3 regions of the Streptomyces sp. NPDC003456 genome follow, and region 1 is predicted to be linked to each of the others. Evidence: predicted binding sites of a transcription regulator. Region 1 holds the regulator's gene; each other region holds the start of a gene.
The links. The regulator HrcA, encoded in region 1, represses chaperone genes, less so after heat shock. The targets are predictions, from matches to a motif close to TTNGCACTCNGNNNNNCNGAGTGCNAA.
Positions count from the first base shown of each region.

Region 2: a site for HrcA is predicted at 5,389-5,415, ahead of groES (co-chaperone GroES). Genes of this name have one in related genera too.
Region 3: a site for HrcA is predicted at 2,931-2,957, ahead of groL (chaperonin GroEL). Genes of this name have one in related genera too.

Region 1 is NZ_JBIAOK010000003.1:509,571-517,049, forward strand. It holds gene hemW (radical SAM family heme chaperone HemW) at 1-737, shown strand, start outside; gene ACFYWG_RS13255 (DUF3097 domain-containing protein) at 742-1,551, opposite strand; gene ACFYWG_RS13260 (MBL fold metallo-hydrolase) at 1,583-2,314, opposite strand; gene hrcA (heat-inducible transcriptional repressor HrcA) at 2,486-3,502, shown strand; gene dnaJ (molecular chaperone DnaJ) at 3,502-4,635, shown strand; gene ACFYWG_RS13275 (nitronate monooxygenase) at 4,803-5,873, shown strand; gene ACFYWG_RS13280 (16S rRNA (uracil(1498)-N(3))-methyltransferase) at 5,870-6,610, shown strand; gene ACFYWG_RS13285 (VOC family protein) at 6,628-7,020, shown strand; gene ACFYWG_RS13290 (hypothetical protein) at 7,072-7,479, shown strand, end outside.
Region 2 is NZ_JBIAOK010000004.1:104,905-112,383, forward strand. It holds gene ACFYWG_RS16705 (LCP family protein) at 1-410, shown strand, start outside; gene ACFYWG_RS16710 (YciI family protein) at 539-895, shown strand; gene ACFYWG_RS16715 (RNA polymerase sigma factor) at 942-2,219, shown strand; gene ACFYWG_RS16720 (methyltransferase domain-containing protein) at 2,223-3,401, opposite strand; gene ACFYWG_RS16725 (polysaccharide deacetylase family protein) at 3,580-4,506, shown strand; gene ACFYWG_RS16730 (polysaccharide deacetylase family protein) at 4,503-5,345, shown strand; gene groES (co-chaperone GroES) at 5,515-5,823, shown strand; gene groL (chaperonin GroEL) at 5,940-7,479, shown strand, end outside.
Region 3 is NZ_JBIAOK010000007.1:111,006-118,484, reverse strand. It holds gene ACFYWG_RS27965 (NADH:flavin oxidoreductase) at 1-985, opposite strand, end outside; gene groL (chaperonin GroEL) at 1,181-2,803, opposite strand; gene ACFYWG_RS27955 (cold-shock protein) at 3,138-3,341, opposite strand; gene ACFYWG_RS27950 (MoaD/ThiS family protein) at 3,789-4,064, opposite strand; gene thrC (threonine synthase) at 4,166-5,452, opposite strand; SAM riboswitch class I at 5,471-5,626, opposite strand; gene ACFYWG_RS27940 (glucosyl-3-phosphoglycerate synthase) at 5,780-6,724, shown strand; gene ACFYWG_RS27935 (trehalose-6-phosphate synthase) at 6,799-7,479, shown strand, end outside.

The DNA.
Region 1 (7,479 bases):
AGGTGCTGGACCGCACCCACACCCCCGGGCGGCCCGAGGCCTGCGTCGCGGAGGCCCGGGCGGCCGGGTTCGAGCACGTCAACCTGGACCTGATCTACGGCACGCCGGGGGAGTCCGACGACGACTGGCGGGCCTCGCTGGACGCGGTGCTGGGCGCCGGGCCCGACCACGTCAGCGCCTACGCCCTGATCGTCGAGGAGGGCACGCAGCTCGCCCGGCGCATCCGCCGGGGTGAGGTGCCGATGACCGACGACGACGTCCACGCCGACCGGTACCTGATCGCCGACGAGGTGCTCTCCGGCGCCGGGTTCGACTGGTACGAGGTGTCGAACTGGGCGACCTCCGAAGCGGGCCGGTGCCTGCACAACGAGCTGTACTGGCGGGGCGCCGACTGGTGGGGCGCCGGGCCCGGGGCGCACAGCCACGTGGGCGGCGTGCGCTGGTGGAACGTGAAGCACCCGGGCGCCTACGCGGCGGCGCTCGCGGCGGGCCGGTCGCCCGGGGCCGGGCGTGAGGTGCTCTCGGCGGAGGACCGGCGGGTCGAGCGGATCCTGCTGGAGCTGCGGCTGCGGGACGGGGTCCCGCTGTCGCTGCTGCGCGACGCGGGCCTGGCCGCTTCGCGCCGGGCGCTGTCGGACGGACTGCTTCAGCCCGGCCCGTACGAGCAGGGCCGGGCCGTCCTGACCCTGCGGGGGCGGCTGCTGGCGGACGGCGTCGTGCGGGACCTGGTCGACTGAAACGTCAGTCCGCCGGTGCCGTCACGAAGTCGATCAGTTCCTCCACCCGTCCGAGCAGCTCGGGCTCCAGGTCCTTGTACGAGTGGACCCCGGACAGGATCCGCTGCCACGCGGCACCCGTGTTCTCCGGCCAGCCCAGGGCCCGGCACACGCCCGTCTTCCAGTCCTGGCCGCGCGGCACCCGCGGCCAGGAAGCGATGCCGAGGGACGACGGCTTCACGGCCTCCCAGACGTCGATGTACGGGTGGCCCACCACCAGCGCGTGCTCGCTCGTCACCGACTGCGCGATGCGCCACTCCTTGGAACCCGGCACGAGGTGGTCGACCAGGACGCCGAGGCGCGCGTCCGGGCCGGGTGCGAACGACTCCACGATCGACGGCAGATCGTCCACGCCCTCCAGGTACTCCACGACGACCCCCTCGATGCGCAGGTCGTCGCCCCACACCTTCTCGACCAGCTCCGCGTCGTGCCGGCCCTCGACGTAGATGCGGCCCGCCCGGGCCACGCGCGCCCGGGCACCGGGCACCGCCACCGAACCGGACGCCGTGCGCGAGGGACGCGCGGGAGCGCCCGTGCCGGGCCGGACCAGTGTCACGGCCCTGCCCTCCAGCAGGAACCCGCGCGGCTCCATGGGGAACACCCGGTGCTTGCCGAAGCGGTCCTCCAGGGTCACCGTGCCCGCCTCGCAGCGGACCACCGCACCGCAGAACCCGGTCCCGGGCTCCTCGACCACCAGGCCCGGCTCGGCCGGGACCTCGGGAACCGGCGTCGGCTTCTTCCACGGCGGAGTCAGATCGGTCGAGTACTGGCGCATTCGCACGACGATAGGGAAAGCCGCCGGACGGTCACGACGACACGCCGAAACGCGCGGCCAGCGCGTCCCGTTGGGCCCGGACGAACCCCGCGTCGACCACCGCTCCGTGACCGGGCACGTACAGCGCGTCCTCGCCGCCGAGGGCGAGCAGCCGGTCCAGCGCGGCCGGCCACCGCGCGGGCACGGCGTCCGGACCTGCCTGCGGCTCGCCCGACTCCTCGACGAGGTCCCCGCAGAACACCACCTCGGGATCGCCCGGCACCAGCACCGCCAGATCGTGCGCGGTGTGCCCCGGACCCACGTTCGCCAGCAGCACGGTGCGCCCGCCGCCGAGGTCCAGGGTCCACTCGCCGGAGACCAGGTGCCGGGGCGCCGCCAGCCGGTCCGCGCAGGCGCGTGCCACATCCCCCGCCAGACCGTTGCGCACCGCGTCCTCGTACAGCTCCTCCCGGTCCCGGGCCCGCGTCAGCGCCGCGTCCGCGCCCACCGCCGCGAACACCTCCGCCCCCGTGAACGCCGCCGCCCCGAAGACGTGGTCGAAGTGGGGGTGCGTCAGCGCGAGATGCGTCACACGGTGACCGGTGAGCGACCGCGCCTGCTCCCGCACCCGCGCACCCTCGGCCGGGCTGGATCCCGCGTCCACCACGAGCACCGCGCCCTCACCCGCGACCAGCCCCGCCGTGCAGTCCCACACCGGCAGCCGGCACCGTCCCACCCCGGCGGCCACCCGCTCCCAGCCGGCCTCTTCCCAAGTCACCGTCATGGGGCGACGCTAGCGGTGCACCCCGCCCGCGGCACGACGCCGCACGACCAGCCTTGCCGGGGGCGTACCCCACCGCCGTACACTGGGCCGGGGAATGCTGGCACTCGCACGCGCAGAGTGCCAGGCCGCGAACGGCGGGCAACGGGCGGACGACTTCTGGAGGTGTGCGCGATGCTCAGTGAACGCAGACTGCAAGTGCTGCGCGCCATCGTCCAGGACTACGTCGGCACCGAGGAGCCGGTCGGCTCCAAGGCCCTCACCGAGCGGCACAACCTCGGCGTCTCCCCGGCGACCGTGCGCAACGACATGGCGGCCCTGGAGGACGAGGGGTACATCGCCCAGCCGCACACCAGTGCCGGGCGGATCCCCACCGACAAGGGCTACCGGCTGTTCGTCGACAAGCTCGCCGGCGTCAAGCCGATGACCGCGCCCGAGCGGCGCGCGATCCAGAACTTCCTGGAGGGCGCCGTCGACCTCGACGACGTCGTGGCGCGCACGGTGCGGCTGCTCGCGCAGCTCACCCGCCAGGTCGCCGTCGTGCAGTACCCGTCGCTGACCCGCTCGACCGTGCGGCACGTGGAGCTGCTCTCCCTGGCACCCGCGCGGGTGATGCTCGTGCTGATCACGGACACCGGGCGGGTCGAGCAGCGCGTGGTGGACTGCCCGGCGCCGTTCGGCGAGGCCTCGCTCGCGGATCTGCGCGCCCGCCTCAACAGCCGTGTGGCGGGCCGCCGTTTCGCGGATGTGCCGAGTCTGGTGGAGGATCTCCCGGAGGCGTTCGAGCACGAGGACCGGGGTACGGTCTCCACGGTGCTCTCCACACTCCTGGAGACGCTCGTCGAGGAGAACGAGGAGCGGCTGATGATCGGCGGCACCGCCAATCTGACCCGCTTCGGTCATGACTTCCCCCTCACGATCCGGCCCGTGCTGGAGGCGCTGGAGGAGCAGGTCGTGCTCCTCAAGCTGCTCGGCGAGGCGAAGGATCCGGGCGTGACCGTACGGATCGGTCACGAGAACGCCCACGAAGGACTCAACTCCACGTCCGTCGTGTCGGTCGGCTACGGTTCGGGCGGCGAGGCAGTCGCCAAGCTCGGCGTGGTCGGACCGACCCGCATGGACTACCCGGGAACGATGGGAGCGGTACGCGCAGTGGCACGGTACGTCGGACAGATCCTGGCGGAGTCGTAGTGGCCACGGACTACTACGCCGTACTCGGCGTGCGCCGCGACGCGTCGCAGGAAGAGATCAAGAAGGCCTTCCGGCGGCTCGCCCGCGAGCTGCACCCGGACGTCAACCCCGATCCGAAGACCCAGGAGCGGTTCAAGGAGATCAACGCCGCCTACGAGGTGCTGTCGGACCCGCAGAAGAAGCAGGTCTACGACCTCGGCGGCGACCCGCTCTCGCAGGCCGGCGGCGGCGCGGGCGGCTTCGGGGCCGGCGGCTTCGGCAACTTCTCGGACATCATGGACGCCTTCTTCGGCACGGCGTCGCAGCGCGGACCGCGCTCGCGCACCCGCCGCGGCCAGGACGCCATGATCCGCATCGAGGTGGAGCTCGACGAGGCGGCCTTCGGCACGACGAAGGACATCCAGGTCGACACCGCCGTCGTCTGCAACACCTGCAACGGCGAGGGCGCGGCCCCGGGCACCAGCGCGCAGACGTGTGACATGTGCCGCGGCCGCGGTGAGGTGTCGCAGGTCACCCGGTCCTTCCTGGGCCAGGTCATGACCTCTCGCCCCTGCCCGCAGTGCCAGGGCTTCGGCACGGTCGTCCCCACGCCCTGCCCGGAGTGCGCGGGCGACGGACGGGTGCGCTCCCGCCGGACCCTCACCGTCAAGATCCCGGCCGGTGTGGACAACGGCACGCGCATCCAGCTCGCCGGCGAGGGCGAGGTCGGGCCCGGCGGCGGTCCGGCCGGCGACCTCTACGTCGAGATCCACGAGCTGCCGCACCCGATGTTCCAGCGCCGCGGCGACGACCTGCACTGCACGGTGACGCTCCCCATGACCGCGGCGGCCCTGGGCACGAAGGTGCCGCTGGAGACGCTGGACGGCATGGAGGAGGTCGACATCCGCCCGGGCACCCAGTCCGGCCAGTCGATCCCGCTGCACGGCCGCGGTGTCACCCACCTGCGCGGCGGCGGGCGCGGCGACCTCATCGTCCACGTCGAGGTCCAGACCCCGACCAAGCTCGACCCCGAGCAGGAACGCCTCCTGCGCGAACTGTCCAAACTCCGCGGCGAGGAACGCCCCACGGGCCAGTTCCAGCCGGGGCAGCAGGGGCTGTTCTCGCGCCTGAAGGACGCGTTCAACGGGCGCTGACGCAGCGGCCGGGGGGTGCTGAGCGGACCCCCCGGCGGCGCGGGCAGCGCCGCCCGTCGCCCGTGGGCCGGCCGTCCGGCGGGGCTGCGGAAGCGGGCATTCCTCTGGTCTGTGCCCTGCGGCAGGCCGGATTCGGACGGGCGCGGAGGACGTGACAACATGCGGTCATGTCCTCCGCTCTGACCGATCTCTTCCCGCTCCCGATCGTGCAGGCCCCCATGGCGGGCGGCATCTCCGTCCCGCAGCTCGCCGCCGCCGTGTGCGAGGCGGGCGGGCTCGGGTTCCTCGCCGCCGGGTACAAGACCGCCGACGGGATGTACCAGGAGATCAAGCAGCTCAGGAGCCTCACGAGCCGGCCGTTCGGCGTCAACGTCTTCCTGCCGCACCCGGACCTCGCCGACCCCGCCGCCGTGGACGTCTACGCCCACCAGCTGGCCGGCGAGGCGACCTGGTACGAGACCGAGCTCGGCGACCCCGAGAGCGGACGCGACGACGGCTTCGAGGCCAAGCTCGTGGTCCTGCGCGACAACCCGGTGCCGGTGGTCTCGTTCCACTTCGGTGTCCCGGACCGCGAGGTGGTCGACACCCTGCACCGCGTCGGCACGTTCGTCCTGGCCGCCGCCACCACCCCCGAGGAGGCCCGGGCCGTGGAGCGGGCCGGCGCGGACGGCGTCATCGCCCAGGGCATCGAGGCCGGCGGCCACCAGGGCACCCACCGCGACACCCCCGAGACCGACGGCAGCGGCCTCGGACTGCTCTCCCTCGTCGCACAGGTCCGCGAGGCCGTGGACATCCCCGTCGTCGCCGCCGGGGGCCTCATGCGCGGCGGCCAGATCGCCGCGGTGCTCGCCGCGGGCGCCGCCGCCGCCCAGCTGGGCACGGCCTTCCTGCCCACGCACGAGTCGGGTGCGCACGCCCTGCACAAACAGGCCCTGACCAACCCCCTCTTCGTCCGCACGGAGCTGACCCGGGCCTTCACCGGCCGCCCGGCGCGCGGCCTGGTCAACCGGTTCCTGCGCGAGCACGGCCCGTACGCCCCCGCCGCCTACCCCGACGTCCACCACCTCACCGCTCCGCTGCGCAAGGCCGCCGCCAAGGCCGGCGACCCCCAGGGGATGGCGCTGTGGGCCGGACAGGGCCACCGGATGGCCCGGGAGATGCCCGCCGGGCGCCTGGTCGAGGTGCTCGCCGGCGAACTCGCCGCCGCCCGTGCCGCGCTGGCGGGAGGTGCGCGATGACCGCACCGGTGTTCGTCGTCGAGCACTTCCGCGCGGGAGGCGGCGGCCGGTACGTGCTCGACGGCCCGGAGGGGCGGCACGCCGTCTCGGTGAAGCGGCTGCGCGCCGGCGAGGACGTCGTCCTCACGGACGGCGCGGGACGCTGGGCGGACTGCGTCGTGCTCGGCACCGAGGGCAAGGACCGGCTGATCGTCCAGCTCGACTCGGTGAGCGAGGAACCGGCGGAGCAGCCCCGGGTGACCGTCGTCCAGGCCCTGCCCAAGGGCGACCGCGGGGAACTGGCCGTGGAGACCATGACGGAGGTCGGGGTCGACGCGATCGTGCCCTGGTCCGCCGCGCGGTGCATCACGCAGTGGAAGGGCGAGCGCGGGGCCAAGGCCCTGGCCAAGTGGCGGGCCACGGCCCGCGAGGCCGGCAAGCAGTCCCGCCGGGTGCGCTTCCCCGACGTCGCGGACGCCGCGACCACCAAGCAGGTCGCCGCCCTGCTCGCCGGGGCCGACTTCGCGGCCGTGCTGCACGAGAGCGGCGAGGAGCCCTTGGCGACGGCCGGTCTGCCGTCCACCGGCGAGATCGTGCTGGTCGTGGGGCCCGAAGGGGGCGTGGCGCCGGAGGAGCTGGCGCTGTTCGGGGAAGCGGGGGCCGGGGCGTACTGCCTCGGGCGCAGCGTGCTGCGCACGTCGACGGCCGGGACGGCGGCGGCAGCCGTCCTCATGGCACGCACCGGACGCTGGTCCTGACCCCTTCCGGAGGCACCGTGGAACTCGCACAGGTACGTCTGCTCGTGTCCGACTTCGCCGCCTGCTACCGCTTCTACGGCGAGGTCCTCGGCCTCAAGCCGCAGTCCGGTGCGGAGCACGGGCCGTACGAGAGGTTCAGCCCCGCCGCGGGCTCCGCCGGGATCGCGCTGCAGGACCGGGCGGCGATGGCCGAGGTCCTCGGCGAACTGGGCGAACCCGCGCGCGGGCACCGGTCCCTGGTCGTCCTGCGGGTGGACGCGCTGGACGCGTACTGCGAGGAGATCACCCTGCGCGGCGCCACCCTCCTGCACGGCCCGGCACCGCTGACCGACCGCATGCGGGTGGCCCGTCTCAAGGACCCCGAGGGGAATCTGGTGGAGCTTCAGGAGTGGCTCCTGCTGCGCGGTTGACGCCTTTGCGCCCTACCGCGCTGCCGCCGTCGGTGGCAGGCTGCCCCCATGATGGGGGCTTTCAGGAGGATCTGCCGGGGAGCGCGGGGGCGTCGCGGGGCGGTGGCGACGGTGTTCGCGGTGACAGCCGTGTGCGGTGCCGTCGCGTGCGAGCCCGGCGGCATCAGCTCCGCGTCCGTCGCCTACACCGTCGACGAGACCGTGACCAGGGAGCTGAACCGGCAGAAGGCGGGCGTGCGCTGGCTGACCTGCACGGCCTCCTACGGCACCGGCGGCAAGGCCTCGCCCTCCGCGGGCGGGGCCGGTGAGCGGACCGTCGCCACCGTCGACTGCCAGGGCGAGACCAAGGACGGCAAGGACATCGACGTCACCGGCCGGGTCACCCACGCCGTCGAGGGCGCCTGCGTACGCGGCACCATCACCGCGAAGGTCGACGGCAAGACCTGGTTCACGGTCGAC
Region 2 (7,479 bases), on a different contig from region 1:
CCGACGACGACAGCCACCTTCGACTGAAGGCCGGCACCCACCACCTGGACGGCGACCGCGCCCTGGCCCTGGCCCGCACCCGGCACGGCATAGGCGACGGCAGCGACCTCGGCCGCATCGGCCTGCAGCAGAAGCTGGTGAAGGCCCTGCTGGAGCAGATCACCGTCCAGGACCTGCTCACCGACCCGGCCAGGCTCTACCGGGTCGCCGACACGGTGACCGCGGGCCTGACCACGGACACCGGCCTGGACTCCCTGGCCGAGCTGACCCGGCTCGGCCGGAGCCTGCAAGGCCTGTCGGCGGGCGCGGTCCGCACGGTCACGATGCCCGTGGTGCCGGCGCCCTCGGACCCCAACCGGGTGGTCGCGGACGAGCCGGAGGCCGGGAAACTGTGGCAGTCACTGCGCTGACCTGCGAAATTCCGCCCACCTGAAAATCTTCGGGTGTGTGCGCCGCGGGTGTCGATCCACGCGTCGGCCGTTCGACGCAGGGGTGAGAGCGGGCACAGGACCCGCTCCGCACGACCCGAGGAGTCACCGTGCCGCGCTTTCTCACCCTGATCCGCATCGACGAGAAGAACGCCCCCGCCGAGGGCCCGAGCCCCGAACTGCAGGAGCGCATGGGCAAGCTGCTGGAGGAGATCACCCGGGCCGGCGTCATGCTGGACACGGCCGGGCTCACCCCCACCTCCGACGGCACCCGGGTGACCTGGGAGGGCGGGCGGATGTCCGTCATCGACGGGCCGTTCACCGAGACCAAGGAGGTCATCGGCGGCTACTCGATCAGCCAGTGCAAGGACAAGGCCGAGGCCGTCGAGTGGACCAAGCGGTTCCTGGCCACCCACGAGGACTACTGGACCATCACGGCGGAGGTCCGGCAGATCGCCGAGGGCTGACGCTCCCGCTTGGCCGGGCGGCGCCGGGGGTGTCTGATGGTGGGTCGTGACCGTGTCGCCCACCCCCTCCCCGGCGCCCCGCCGCGAGGCCGCCGAGACCGTCGAGACCGTCTTCCGCATGGAGTCGCCCCGGATCATCGCCGGCGTCACCCGCGTCGTCCGCGACGTCGGCATCGCCGAGGAACTCGCACAGGACGCCCTGGTGGCCGCCCTGGAGCAGTGGCCCCGCGACGGGATCCCCGCAAACCCGGGCGCCTGGCTCATGGCGGCGGCCCGCAACCGCGCCGTCGACCTGGTCCGCCGCCGGGAGAACTACGCCCGGAAGCTGGCCGAGATCGGCCGGGCCCAACCGGACGCGGCCCCGCCCGAGGAGCCCGCCGACCCCGACGACATCGACGACGACCTGCTGCGCCTGGTCTTCACCGCCTGCCACCCGATGTTGTCCACCGAGGCCCGCACCGCCCTCACCCTGCGTCTGCTGGGCGGACTGACCACGGCGGAGATCGCCCGGGCGTTCCTCGTCCCCGAGCCGACCGTCGCCCAGCGCGTCGTCCGCGCCAAACGCACCCTGGCCACGAAGAACATCGCCTTCGAGGTGCCCCGCGGAGCCGACCGCGAGGCCCGCCTCGGCTCGGTCCTCGACGTCATCTACCTGATCTTCAACGAGGGGTACGCCGCCACGGCCGGCGACGACTGGCTGCGCCCGTCCCTGTGCGAGGACGCCCTGCGGCTGGCCCGGGTGCTCGCCGGGCTGATGCCGAAGGAGAGCGAGGTGCACGGACTGGCCGCACTCCTGGAGTTCCAGGCGTCCCGCACGGCGGCCCGCACGGCCCCCTCCGGCGAACCCGTCCTGCTCCAGGACCAGAACCGCTCCCGCTGGAACCGCATGCTGATCGCCCGCGGCGTCGCCGCACTGGGCCGGGCGGAGGCCACCGCCTCCGGCGCCCCGGGCCCGTACCTCCTCCAGGCCGCCATCGCCGCCTGCCACGCGCACGCCCCCACCTACGAGGAGACCGACTGGGCGCGCATCGCCACCCTCTACGGCCTGCTCGCCGCCCGGTCCCCGTCACCGGTCGTGGAGCTGAACCGGGCGGTGGCCGTCTCGATGTCCGAAGGGCCCGGCGCCGCCCTGCCGCTGGTCGACGCCCTGTCCGCCGACCCGGCCCTGCGCGGCTACCACCTGCTGCCCAGCGTCCGCGGCGACCTCCTGAGCCGCCTCGGCCGCCGGGCCGAGGCCCGCACCGAGTTCGAGCGGGCGGCCTCCCTCGCGCGCAACCAACGGGAGCGGGACCTGCTGCTGCGCCGGGCCGCCGAGCAGGGCTGACCGTCAGGCCGGGTGCCCCAGCAGCATGGCCGGGGCCCCGGCGACCCTGGTCAGGAACACCGTCGCGGCGTGCGGACCCTGCGGCTTGACCTTGCGGCGCAGCTCCTCCGGCTCCACCGCCGAGCCCCGCTTCTTCACCGTGAGCGTGCCCACCTGCCGTTCCCGCAGCAGGGCCTTGAGCTTCTTGACGTTGAAGGGCAGGTGGTCGGTGATCTCGTAGGCGGTCGCGTACCGGGTCGGGTGCAGGGCGTCGGCCGTGACGTAGGCGATGGTCGCGTCGAGCAGTCCGCCGCCGACCTGCTCGGCCACCTCGGCGACCAGGTGGGCGCGGATGACCGCGCCGTCGGGCTCGTAGAGGTAGCGGCCGGGCGGGCGGACGTCCGGATCGGGCAGGCCGCGCGAGAGCAGGCTGCGCGGCCCCGGCAGCAGGGTGGCCCGCACGGCGCCCGCGGCGGTGCCGAACCACAGCACCGCCTCCTTCACGTCCCCGCCGTCCGAGATCCACTCGGCCTCGGCGTCCTGCGGGACCGCCTCGTGCGGGATGCCCGGGGCGACCTTCAGCGCCGCGCGCGGTGCCCGGCGCGCGGCGGCCACCGCCCAGGACAGCGGCGGCGAGTAGGCCTCGGGGTCGAAGATCCGGCCCCGGCCGCCGCGCCGGGCCGGGTCGGCGAAGACGGCGTCGTACCCGGTGGTGTCCACCTCCGTGACGTCGGCCTCGCGCACCTCGATCAGGTGGGCCAGGTCCAGCGCCTCGGCGTTGGCGCGGGCCGCCGCGGCCGTGAGCGGGTCCCGGTCCACGGCGAGGACCCGGATCCCGGCCCGGGCCAGCGCGATCGCGTCGCCGCCGATGCCGCAGCACAGGTCGGCGACCGAGGCCACGCCCAGGGCGGCCATCCGCCCGGCCCGGTAGGCGGCCACGCTCGCCCGGGTCGACTGCTCCACCCCGTTGGGCGTGAAGAACATCCGCCCGGCGTCCTCCGCGCCGAACTTCACCGCCGCGCGCTGCCGCAGCCGCGCCTGCCCGAGCGCGGCCGACACCAGTTCGGCCGGGTGGTCACGGCGCAGCCGGGTCGCCACCGCCAGCTCCTGTGCCGGGTCGGTGTCACGCACCTCGTCGAGGAGGGCGCGGCCTTCGGGGGTGAGGAGGGGAGCGAGGTCGTTCACCGGATCATTGTCGACCACGACCGGACGACGTCGCCGGGAGGAGCGGGAGGAGCAGGAGGAGCGGGAGGAGTCCGTCCCCGCGGCCGTCCGGCACTGGTCCGGCATCGCGGCCGATGTGGGCCAGTCGGTGGACCGTGGGGGAGCGGTCGCGGTGTCGGGGCCGGTTCGCCCGGGCGGGCTGCGAGGATCCGGCACCATGCGAGCAGTCGTACAAAATGACAAAAGCCGGGCATTCGGCGGGGTGCGGATCGGCCTCGCGGTGCTCGCCCTGGCCGCCATCGCCTCCGGCTGCGCGCAGGGCGGCGACGGCACCGGCGTCGCCCCGGCCGGCGGCCAGCAGCCCCTGGAGGCACCCCCGGCCCGCGCCCTGGACTCCTACGCCGCCAAGCTGCGCACCGCGCACACCGCCCGGGTCGCCGCCGCCCGCCGCTGGGGACTGCGCGCCGTCCCGCTGTCCGCGCCCCCGGCCCCCGAGCGCAAGCCCAGCATCAAGACCCGCAAGGGCTTCGAGGTGGACGGCCACCGGGAACTGGACCTGCCCCCCGTGTTCACCCGCGTCCCCACGCGAGACAAGGTCGTCTTCCTCACCATCGACGACGGCGCCGAGAAGGACCCCTCGTTCCTGCGGATGACCCGCGAACTGGGCGTGCCCTACACCGCGTTCCTCAGCGGCTACCTGGTCGAGGACGACCCCCGCTACTTCCGCCAAATGCAGGCCGAGGGAGTGGTCCTGAACAACCACACCCTGCACCACCCCAACCTGCGCGGCATGTCCTACCGCGCGCAGAAGCGCGAGATCTGCGGCATGCAGCGCTACGTCGAACAGCGCTTCGGCAAGCGCCCCACCCTCTTCCGCCCGCCCTACGGCAGTTACGACCGGGCGACCCTGCGCGCCGCCAAGGACTGCGGCATCACGTCCGTGCCCCTGTGGAGCGAGGAGGTCTTCGCCGACCACTGGGAGTACCGCGAGGCGGACCGCGACCTGCGCCCGGGGGACATCGTGCTCACGCACTTCCGGGGCCGGGACGAGTGGAAGGGCACGATGCCCGACATGATCCGCCGCTTCCTGAACAAGGTCACGGCCGAGGGGTACGCCGTGGGGCGGCTGGAGGACTACCTGTGAGGCGGCGGGCCGCCGGCACGCTGTGCGCGGGCCTGGCCCTGCTGGCCGCCTGCGCCGCGTCGCCGGAGGAGCACCCGGGCGACGCCGACGGCCGCGCCCCGGCGACGGGCCACCCCTCCGCCGAGGGCCGGGGTCACCTGCCGCCCGTCGTCGACCACGTCCCCACCCGGGAACCGGTCGTCTTCCTCACCTACGACGACGGCGCCGAACGCGACCCCCTCTTCGTCGGCCTCGTCCGCGAACGGCGTCTCCCCGTCAGCCTGTTCCTCACCGACAGCGTCGTGGGCCCCGGCTACGCCCACTTCGCCCGGCTGCGCGCGGTCGGCGCCTCCCTGCAGAACCACACCCTGGACCACCCCGCCCTGCGCGGACTGCCCTACGCGGGCCAGCGCGCGGAGATCTGCGGCCAGCAGCACAAGCTGCACTCCCGCTTCGGCGTCCGCCCCCGGCTCTTCCGGCCGCCCTACGGCACCTACGACACGACGACCCTGCGCGCCGCCGCCGACTGCGGCATCCGGGCGGTCGTCCTCTGGCGCGTGTCCCTGGACGGCGACGGGGAGCTGGACTACCGCCGGGGCGAGCCGCGGCTGCGGCCGGGCGACATCGTCTCGCTGCCGTCCGGCGACACCGACTCCCTGACGCTCGCCGAGCGCACGCGGCGCCTGCTGCGCGAGATCGACACGCGGGGGCTGAGGGTGGGGCGACTGGAGGACCACGTGGAGAACGTGCCGGAGACGGCTCCGGAGAGCGCACCTGAGGCGGCATCGGAGAACACGCCGGAGGCGGCGTCGGCGAGCGCGCCGGAGCGGGCACCCGGCCGACGCGCCGCGGGCAATTAGCAGTCCGCTTGACCGAGTGCTAATCGCAGTCATAGTCTCGGCTCTGGCACTCCCCCTAGGAGAGTGCCAACACAGCGACGGGCAGGTCCGGCACCCGCGACGACGGATCCACCTGGTCGCCACCTCAGACAGTTAACCCCGTGAGATCTCCGAAGGGGGAGGTCGGATCGTGACGACCACCAGCTCCAAGGTTGCCATCAAGCCGCTCGAGGACCGCATCGTGGTCCAGCCGCTCGACGCCGAGCAGACCACCGCCTCTGGCCTGGTCATCCCGGACACCGCCAAGGAGAAGCCCCAGGAGGGCGTCGTCCTGGCCGTGGGCCCGGGCCGCTTCGAGGACGGCAACCGTCTTCCGCTCGACGTCTCCGTCGGCGACGTCGTGCTCTACAGCAAGTACGGCGGCACCGAGGTGAAGTACAACGGCGAGGAGTACCTCGTCCTCTCGGCCCGCGACGTGCTCGCGATCATCGAGAAGTAATTCACCCGAAGCACCTTGCTTTGAACTGCGCCCCTGGCCCCCGCGATCGCCAATAAGCCGGGCGCCCGGGGCGCAGTTGCCGTTATCCCAGATTCCGGAAGAGGGCTCACGCTCCCATGGCGAAGATCCTGAAGTTCGACGAGGACGCCCGTCGCGCCCTCGAGCGCGGCGTCAACAAGCTTGCCGACACGGTCAAGGTGACGATCGGCCCCAAGGGCCGCAACGTCGTCATCGACAAGAAGTTCGGCGCCCCCACCATCACCAACGACGGTGTCACGATCGCCCGCGAGGTCGAGATCGAGGACCCGTACGAGAACCTCGGTGCCCAGCTGGTCAAGGAGGTGGCGACCAAGACCAACGACATCGCGGGTGACGGTACGACCACCGCGACCGTGCTCGCCCAGGCGCTCGTGCGCGAGGGCCTGAAGAACGTCGCCGCCGGTGCCTCCCCGGCCGCCCTCAAGAAGGGCATCGACGCCGCCGTCAAGGCCGTCTCCGACGACCTGCTCGCCTCGGCCCGCCCGATCGACGAGAAGTCCGACATCGCCGCCGTCGCCGCGCTGTCCGCCCAGGACCAGCAGGTCGGCGAGCTCATCGCCGAGGCGATGGACAAGGTCGGCAAGGACGGTGTCATCACCGTCGAGGAGTCCAACACCTTCGGTCTGGAGCTGGACTTCACCGAGGGCATGGCCTTCGACAAGGGCTACCTGTCGCCGTACTTCGTGACGGACCAGGAGCGCATGGAAGCCGTCCTGGACGACCCGTACATCCTCATCACGCAGGGCAAGATCTCCGCCATCGCGGACCTGCTGCCGCTGCTGGAGAAGGTCATCCAGGCCAACGCCTCCAAGCCGCTGCTGATCATCGCCGAGGACGTCGAGGGCGAGGCCCTGTCGACCCTGGTCGTGAACAAGATCCGCGGCACGTTCAACGCCGTCGCCGTCAAGGCCCCGGGCTTCGGCGACCGCCGCAAGGCGATGCTGCAGGACATGGCCGTCCTCACCGGCGCCACGGTCGTCTCCGAGGAGGTCGGCCTCAAGCTCGACCAGGTCGGCCTGGACGTCCTCGGCTCCGCCCGCCGCGTCACCGTCACCAAGGACGACACCACGGTCGTCGACGGTGCCGGCAACAAGGAAGACGTGCAGGGCCGCGTCGCCCAGATCAAGGCCGAGATCGAGACCACGGACTCCGACTGGGACCGCGAGAAGCTCCAGGAGCGCCTCGCGAAGCTGGCCGGCGGCGTGTGCGTCATCCGCGTGGGTGCCGCCACCGAGGTCGAGCTCAAGGAGCGCAAGCACCGTCTGGAGGACGCCATCTCCGCGACCCGCGCCGCGGTCGAGGAGGGCATCGTCTCCGGTGGTGGCTCCGCGCTGGTCCACGCCGTCAAGGTCCTCGAGGGCAACCTCGACAAGACCGGCGACGAGGCCACCGGTGTCTCCGTGGTCCGCAAGGCCGCCGTCGAGCCGCTGCGCTGGATCGCCGAGAACGCCGGCCTCGAGGGCTACGTCATCGTCTCCAAGGTCGCCGAGCTCGAGAAGGGCAGCGGTTACAACGCCGCCACCGGCGAGTACGGCGATCTGATCAAGGCCGGCGTCATCGACCCGGTCAAGGTCACCCGCTCCGCCCTGGAGAACGCCGCCTCCATCGCCTCCCTCC
Region 3 (7,479 bases), on a different contig from region 1:
AGCGATCGAGGAGGTTGTCGAGGTCGCCGACCTCGGCGCCCTCGCCCTGGAACGACTTGAGGAAGTCGGCGCCGTTCAGGCCGACCGAGCCGACGGTGATGGCGGGCTTGCCGGTGATCTTCTTGGTCCAGCCGGCGAGGTTCAGGTCGGAGTCGTCGAACTCGGGGACCCAGTAGCGGCGGGTGGAGGCGTGGAAGGCGTCGACGCCGGCGGCCGCGAGCGGGGTCAGGATCGACTCCAGCTCCTCGGGCGTCTCGGCGAGGCGGGCGCGGTAGGCCTCCTGCTTCCACTGCGAGTAGCGGAAGATGACGGGGAAGTCGGCCGAGACGCTCTCGCGGACGGCCGCGACGATCTCCGCGGCGAACGCGGCGCGCGCGACCCGGTCGCCGCCGTAGGCGTCGGTGCGGCGGTTGGTGCCCTCCCACAGGAACTGGTCGAGCAGGTAGCCGTGGGCGCCGTGCAGCTCCACGCCGTCGAAGCCGATGCGCTCGGCGGCCGCGGCGGCCTCGGCGAAGGCCCCGATGACGGCGTCGATGTCGGCCTGGGTCATGGCCTTGCCGGTGGGCTCGTCGGCGCCGATGCGCAGCCCGGAGGGGCCGACGGCGGGGGCGTCGGCGACGGGCGGCTCGCCCTGGTTGCGGACCATGCCGATGTGCCACAGCTGCGGCACGATCGTGCCGCCCGCGGCGTGCACCGCCTCGGCGACCTTCGCCCAGCCCGCGAGCTGCTCCTCGCCGTGGAAGCGCGGGACGCGGTCGCTCTGCCCGGCCGACTCGTGCCCGACGTAGGTGCCCTCGGTGACGATCAGGCCGACCCCGGCGGCGGCGCGGCGCGCGTAGTAGGAGACGACGTCCTCGCCGGGCACGCCGCCCGGGGAGAACATGCGGGTCATCGGGGCCATCGCGATCCGGTTCGGGACGGTCAGGCCGTTCAGCGTGACGGGCCGGGACAGGAGGTCGGCTGCGCGGGTGGCGGCGTCGGTCACGTGGGGCTCCTTCGGATACCGGACAGTATGCGTATACCGGTCAGTATGTGCATGCGCATAGGACGTTGGGTTCAACGGTCCGGCCCCGGCGCCCCATCCCGCGCCCCGGTGTGATCCCGCACACGCCCGAGGGCGGCACCCCCTGCCGGAACAGGAGGTGCCGCCCTCGGAAAGGACGTCGATCGACGGGGTCGATCAGAAGTCCATGTCACCGCCCGGCATGCCGCCGCCGGCCGGCGCGGCGGCCTTCTCCGGCTTGTCGGCGATGACGGCCTCGGTGGTGAGGAACAGCGCGGCGATGGAGGCGGCGTTCTGCAGCGCGGAACGGGTCACCTTCGCCGGGTCGATGATGCCCTCGGCGATCATGTCGACGTACTCACCGGTCGCGGCGTTCAGGCCGTGGCCGACGGTGAGGTTGCGGACCTTCTCCACGACGACGCCGCCCTCGAGACCACCGTTGACGGCGATCTGCTTCAGCGGGGCCTCCAGCGCGAGCTTCACGGCGTTGGCGCCGGTCGCCTCGTCACCGTCGAGCTCCAGCTTCTCGAAGACCTGGGAGGCCTGCAGCAGGGCCACGCCACCACCGGCGACGATGCCCTCCTCGACGGCCGCCTTGGCGTTGCGCACGGCGTCCTCGATGCGGTGCTTGCGCTCCTTGAGCTCCACCTCGGTGGCGGCACCGGCCTTGATGACCGCGACACCGCCGGCGAGCTTCGCCAGGCGCTCCTGCAACTTCTCGCGGTCGTAGTCCGAGTCGCTGTTCTCGATCTCGGCGCGGATCTGGTTCACGCGGCCCTGGACCTGGTCGGCCGAGCCGGCACCGTCGACGATGGTGGTCTCGTCCTTGGTGATGACGACCTTGCGGGCGCGGCCCAGCAGGTCGAGCGTGGCGTTCTCCAGCTTGAGGCCGACCTCCTCGGAGATCACCTCGCCGCCGGTGAGGATGCCGATGTCCTGCAGCATCGCCTTGCGGCGGTCGCCGAAGCCCGGGGCCTTGACGGCGACGGACTTGAAGGTGCCGCGGATCTTGTTGACGACCAGGGTCGACAGGGCCTCGCCCTCGACGTCCTCGGCGATGATCAGCAGCGGCTTGCCCGACTGCATGACCTTCTCCAGGAGCGGGAGCAGGTCCTTGACGTTCGAGATCTTCGAGTTGGCGATCAGGATGTACGGGTCGTCGAGGACGGCCTCCATACGCTCCATGTCGGTGGCGAAGTACGCCGAGATGTAGCCCTTGTCGAAGCGCATACCCTCGGTGAGCTCCAGCTCCAGACCGAAGGTCTGGGACTCCTCGACGGTGATGACGCCTTCCTTGCCGACCTTGTCCATCGCCTCGGCGATGAGCTCGCCGATCTGGGTGTCGGCGGCGGAGATGGAGGCCGTGGAGGCGATCTGCTCCTTGGTCTCCACGTCCTTGGCCTGCTCGAGCAGGGCGGCGGAGACAGCCTCGACGGCCTTCTCGATACCGCGCTTGAGCGCCATCGGGTTGGCACCGGCGGCCACGTTGCGCAGACCCTCGCGCACCAGGGCCTGGGCGAGGACGGTCGCCGTGGTCGTACCGTCACCGGCGACGTCGTCCGTCTTCTTGGCGACTTCCTTGACCAGCTCGGCGCCGATCTTCTCGTACGGGTCCTCGAGCTCGATCTCCTTGGCGATGGAGACGCCGTCGTTGGTGATCGTGGGCGCGCCCCACTTCTTCTCGAGGACGACGTTGCGGCCCTTGGGGCCGAGCGTCACCTTCACGGCGTCCGCGAGCTGGTTCATGCCGCGCTCGAGGCCGCGCCGCGCCTCCTCGTCGAACGCGATGATCTTGGCCATGTGAAGTGGTCCCTCCAGGACTGGGGGTGATGACTCCGGACCGCGCCCGCGCCCGCGACGGACGGCTCGCCGGCCTCGTGGTTCCTTCCCACTTCGGCCTGCGGGCCTCACCGACCCGGTCCTTACGTTGTCACTCTCACCTTCAGAGTGCTAACGCCAATGATTAGCACTCGACCCCTGCGAGTGCAAGCGCCTCCGGGGATGAGGCGGGGCGCTCAGCCGCCCGCGAACACGGCCGCGCACGGCACCCGGACAAGCGGAAGGGCCCGCACCCCGGGGGGTGCGGACCCTTCAGCGAAGACCGGTCGCGTGAGCTGATGGTCGTGGTGCGCGTTCAGGCAGAGACGCGAACCATGTCGGCCTGCGGCCCCTTCTGGCCCTGCGAGATCTCGAACTCGACCCGCTGGCCCTCTTCCAGGGTGCGGTAGCCGTCCATCTGGATCGCGCTGTAGTGGACGAAAACATCCGCACCACCGTCGACCGCGATGAAGCCGTACCCCTTCTCCGCGTTGAACCACTTGACGGTGCCCTGAGCCATGCCTAACTCCCCTATTACTGGCCCTTGCACAGATCCACACTTCGCGGATCCGGGTCAGACCTCACCCCCCACGGTTGGGGGCGTGCGCCGGAACGCGTCGACCGCGGCTGAATGTATCTGTCCAACTGCCGTCTGCAACAGGTCAATCGGACGAGAATTCTGGACGCACAGGGTCCGGAATGTAGGGAGAATTCGCCCGAATTCGGGGCAAGTCGGGCCGCACAAAAAGAACAAAAGCCGCGAAAGACGTGCACACTTTGGCTACATCTTGTCGGGCTCGCGGCAGGAATTCAGGGTTCCGGTCGGTGGATCCGGAACGCGTTCCCCAACTGTACCGCGCTCAATCACACAGAATTGCCCCCTCCGCTTCTCTCACGGTGGGGGCAATTCGATGCACGCTCGGTGACCGGCATTACTCCAGGTAACAATCAAGCCGGTCGGCCGGATTCATCCGCCGGCGACCGCCGGGATGATCGACACTCCGGCACCGTCCGGCGTGGCCGTCTCCAGCCCCTGCTCGAACCGCACGTCGTCGTCGTTGACGTACACGTTGACGAACCGCCGCAGCTTGCCCTGGTCGTCCAGCACGCGGGCGGCGATCCCGGTGTGGTTCTTCTCCAGGTCGGCGATGACCTCCCCGAGGTTCGCGCCCTCGGCGGCGACCTCGGCCTGCCCGCCGGTGTAGGTGCGCAGGATGGTGGGGATGCGAACGGTGACGCTCATCGGACATGTCCTCCGGTTCTTCTTGAGCTACGGCTGGGGCGCGCCCTCAGGGGCGCGGGGAACTGCGCGACCAGCCCCCACCGGCCCGCAGCGAACAACGATCAGACCAGCCCGGCCTCACGGAACGCGTCCAGGTTGGGCCGGATGGTCGCGGTCAGCCCGGTCCCGGCCACCGCGTCCAGCGTCTTCAGACCGTCCCCGGTGTTGAGCACCACGGTGGTCTTCGCCGGGTCGAGAACCCCGTTCTCGATCAACTTTCGCGTCACACCCACGGTCACCCCGCCGGCGGTCTCCGCGAAGATGCCCTCGGTCCGTGCCAGGACCTTGATCGCGTCGACGACCTGCTCGTCCGTCACGTCCTCCACCGCACCGCCCGTCCGCCGCGCGATGTCCAGCACGTACGGCCCATCCGCCGGGTTGCCGATCGCCAGGGACTTGGCGATCGTGTCGGGCTTCTGCGGACGCACCACGTCGTGGCCGGCCTTGAAGGCCGTCGACACCGGCGAGCAGCCCTCGGCCTGCGCACCGAAGATCTTGTACGGCTTGTCCTCGACGAGACCGAGCTTGATCAGCTCCTGCAGGCCCTTGTCGATCTTCGTGAGCTGCGAGCCGGAGGCGATCGGCACCACGAGCTGGTCGGGCAGCCGCCAGCCGAGCTGTTCGCAGATCTCGTAGGCGAGGGTCTTGGAGCCCTCCGCGTAGTAGGGCCGCAGGTTGACGTTGACGAAGCCCCAGCCCTCGCCCGCCGGGTCGCCGATGAGCTCGGAGCAGAAGCGGTTGACGTCGTCGTAGTTGCCCTCGATGCCGACCAGCTCGCCGCCGTAGACGGCGGCCATGACGACCTTGCCCTGCTCCAGGTCGTGCGGGATGAACACGCAGGAGCGGAAGCCGGCCCGGGCCGCGGCGGCGCCCACCGCGCCGGCCAGGTTGCCGGTGGAGGAGCAGGACAGGGTGGTGAAGCCGAAGGCGCGGGCGGCCTCCAGGGCCTGCGCGACGACCCGGTCCTTGAAGGAGTGCGTCGGGTTGCCCGAGTCGTCCTTGACGAACAGCTTGCCGGCGTCGACGCCCAGCTCGCGGGCGAGGTTGTCGGCCCGGACGAGCTTGGTCCAGCCCGGGTTGATGTTCGGCTTGTCCGCGACGTCGGCCGGGACCGGCAGCAGCGGGGCGTAGCGCCAGATGTTCGCGGGTCCCGCCTCGATCCGCTTGCGCAGCTCCTCGGCGTCGTAGGACGAGAAGTCGTAAGCGATCTCCAGCGGGCCGAAACACTCCTCGCAGGCGAAGACCGGGCCGAGGGGCACGCGGTGACCGCACTCGCGGCAGCTCAGCGCGGCGGCCGGGCCGAGGTCTACGGTGGAGTTCGTGGTGCTTGCAACAGTCTGCACAGCCATGTGAGGCGAGGCCCTTTCTCCTCATCTTCCTCACGACGCATCTCGCCGTGAGACGGATTTGGCACCTTCCCTAGCCGGGAGCCTCGCGAAGTGGTCAGCGGTGACCTACGAGAACCGACTGGAGGGTTGCCGGGGCTTCATCGGGCCGTTTCCCTCTGCCCCTCTGGATGAGCTGTATGTGGTTGTAGGCGGCGGGCGACCCCGGACATGCGATGGTCATCCGCGTTGTTCAAGACTGTAACCGACGACCAGGACAGTTGAGATAGCCGTCCGCACCGCGAGACGCGTCACATCCGTCCCGCCGAGAGAACGCAAGGAGCAGCCACGGTGCTGGAAGAAGTCGAGCGCTGGCTGAGCGCCCGTTCCTGGTCCGTGTACGACCGCCCGCTCCACAGCATCCTGGCGGCCAAGCAGCGCACGGGCCGCACGGTGAGCGTGGTGCTGCCGGCTCTGAACGAGGAGGAGACGGTCGGCGACATCTCCGCCGCCATCCGCCACGACCTGATGCTGCAGGTGCCGCTCGTCGACGAGCTGGTGGTGATCGACTCCGGGTCGACCGACCGCACCTCCGAGGTGGCCGCCGCCGCGGGCGCGACGGTGGTGCACCGGGACGCGATCCTCCCCCGGCTGCCCGCCCTGCCGGGCAAGGGCGAGGTGCTGTGGCGCTCGCTGCTGGTCACCCGCGGCGACATCGTCTGCTTCGTCGACGCGGACCTGCGGGACTTCTCGTCCGACTTCGTCTCCGGCATCGTGGGCCCGCTGCTGACCGACCCGGAGGTCGAGCTGGTCAAGGGCATGTACGACCGTCCCCTCGGCGGGGCCGCCGGGCAGGGCGGCCGGGTCACCGAGCTGATGGCGCGCCCGCTGCTCAACATGCACTGGCCGCGGCTCGCCGGGTTCGTGCAGCCGCTGGGCGGTGAGTACGCGGCCCGCCGCTCCCTGCTGGAGCAGCTGCCCTTCCCCGTCGGGTACGGCGTCGAGCTGGGCGTGCTCGTCGACGCCCTGCACCTGGCCGGCCTCGACGCGCTCGCGCAGGTGGACGTCGGCGTCCGCAAGCACCGCCACCAGGACGGGCAGGCGCTGGGCCGGATGGCCGCCGAGATCTACCGCACGGCCCAGCTGCGGCTGGCCCGGGGGCACCTGATCCGGCCGTCCCTGACCCAGTTCGAGCGGAACGGGGACGGCTTCGAACCGCGCACGTACTCGGTGGACACCGAGGAACGCCCGCCGATGGTGGAGATCGCCGAGTACCAGGCGCGGCGGGCCGCCTGACCCGGGCTGTTTTTCGGCCGCGCGCGGCAGGTCCGTACGTTTGAGCGTTTACAGGCCGGGCTAGGTTGAGGCCTATGGGTTCGACGTACGGTTCTGCACGGGTATTGGTGGCCTCCAACCGCGGCCCGGTCTCCTACACGGTCGGCGAGGACGGTTCGCTGGACGCCAAACGGGGCGGCGGCGGTCTGGTCTCGGGGCTCTCGGCGATCGGCTCGGACGCGGACGCCCTGTGGGTCTGCTCGGCGCTGTCCGACGGCGACCGCGAGGCGGTCCGGCGGGGGGTCGGCGAGGACGGCGTGCGGATGCTCGACATCCCGGCCGACGTGCACGCCGACGCCTACAACGGCATCGCCAACTCGGTGCTGTGGTTCGTCCACCACATGCTCTACCAGACCCCCCTGGAACCGGTCTTCGACGCGGAGTTCCGCCGCCGGTGGGCGTCGTACGAGACGTACAACCGGGCGTTCGCCGAGGCGCTGGCCGAGGAGGCGGCGCAGGGCGCGGCGGTCGTGGTGCAGGACTACCACCTGACGCTGGTGCCGGGCATGCTGCGCGAGCTGCGCCCGGACCTCAGGATCGGCCACTTCTCGCACACGCCGTGGGCGCCGCCGGAGTACTTCCGGATGCTGCCGGACGACGTGGCGGGGCAGGTGCTGCGCGGCATGCTCGGCGCGGACCGGCTCGGCTTCCTCACCCAGCGCTGGGCGGACGCGTTCACCGCGTGCGCCGAGCGGTTCGCGGGCGGGCTCGGCGGC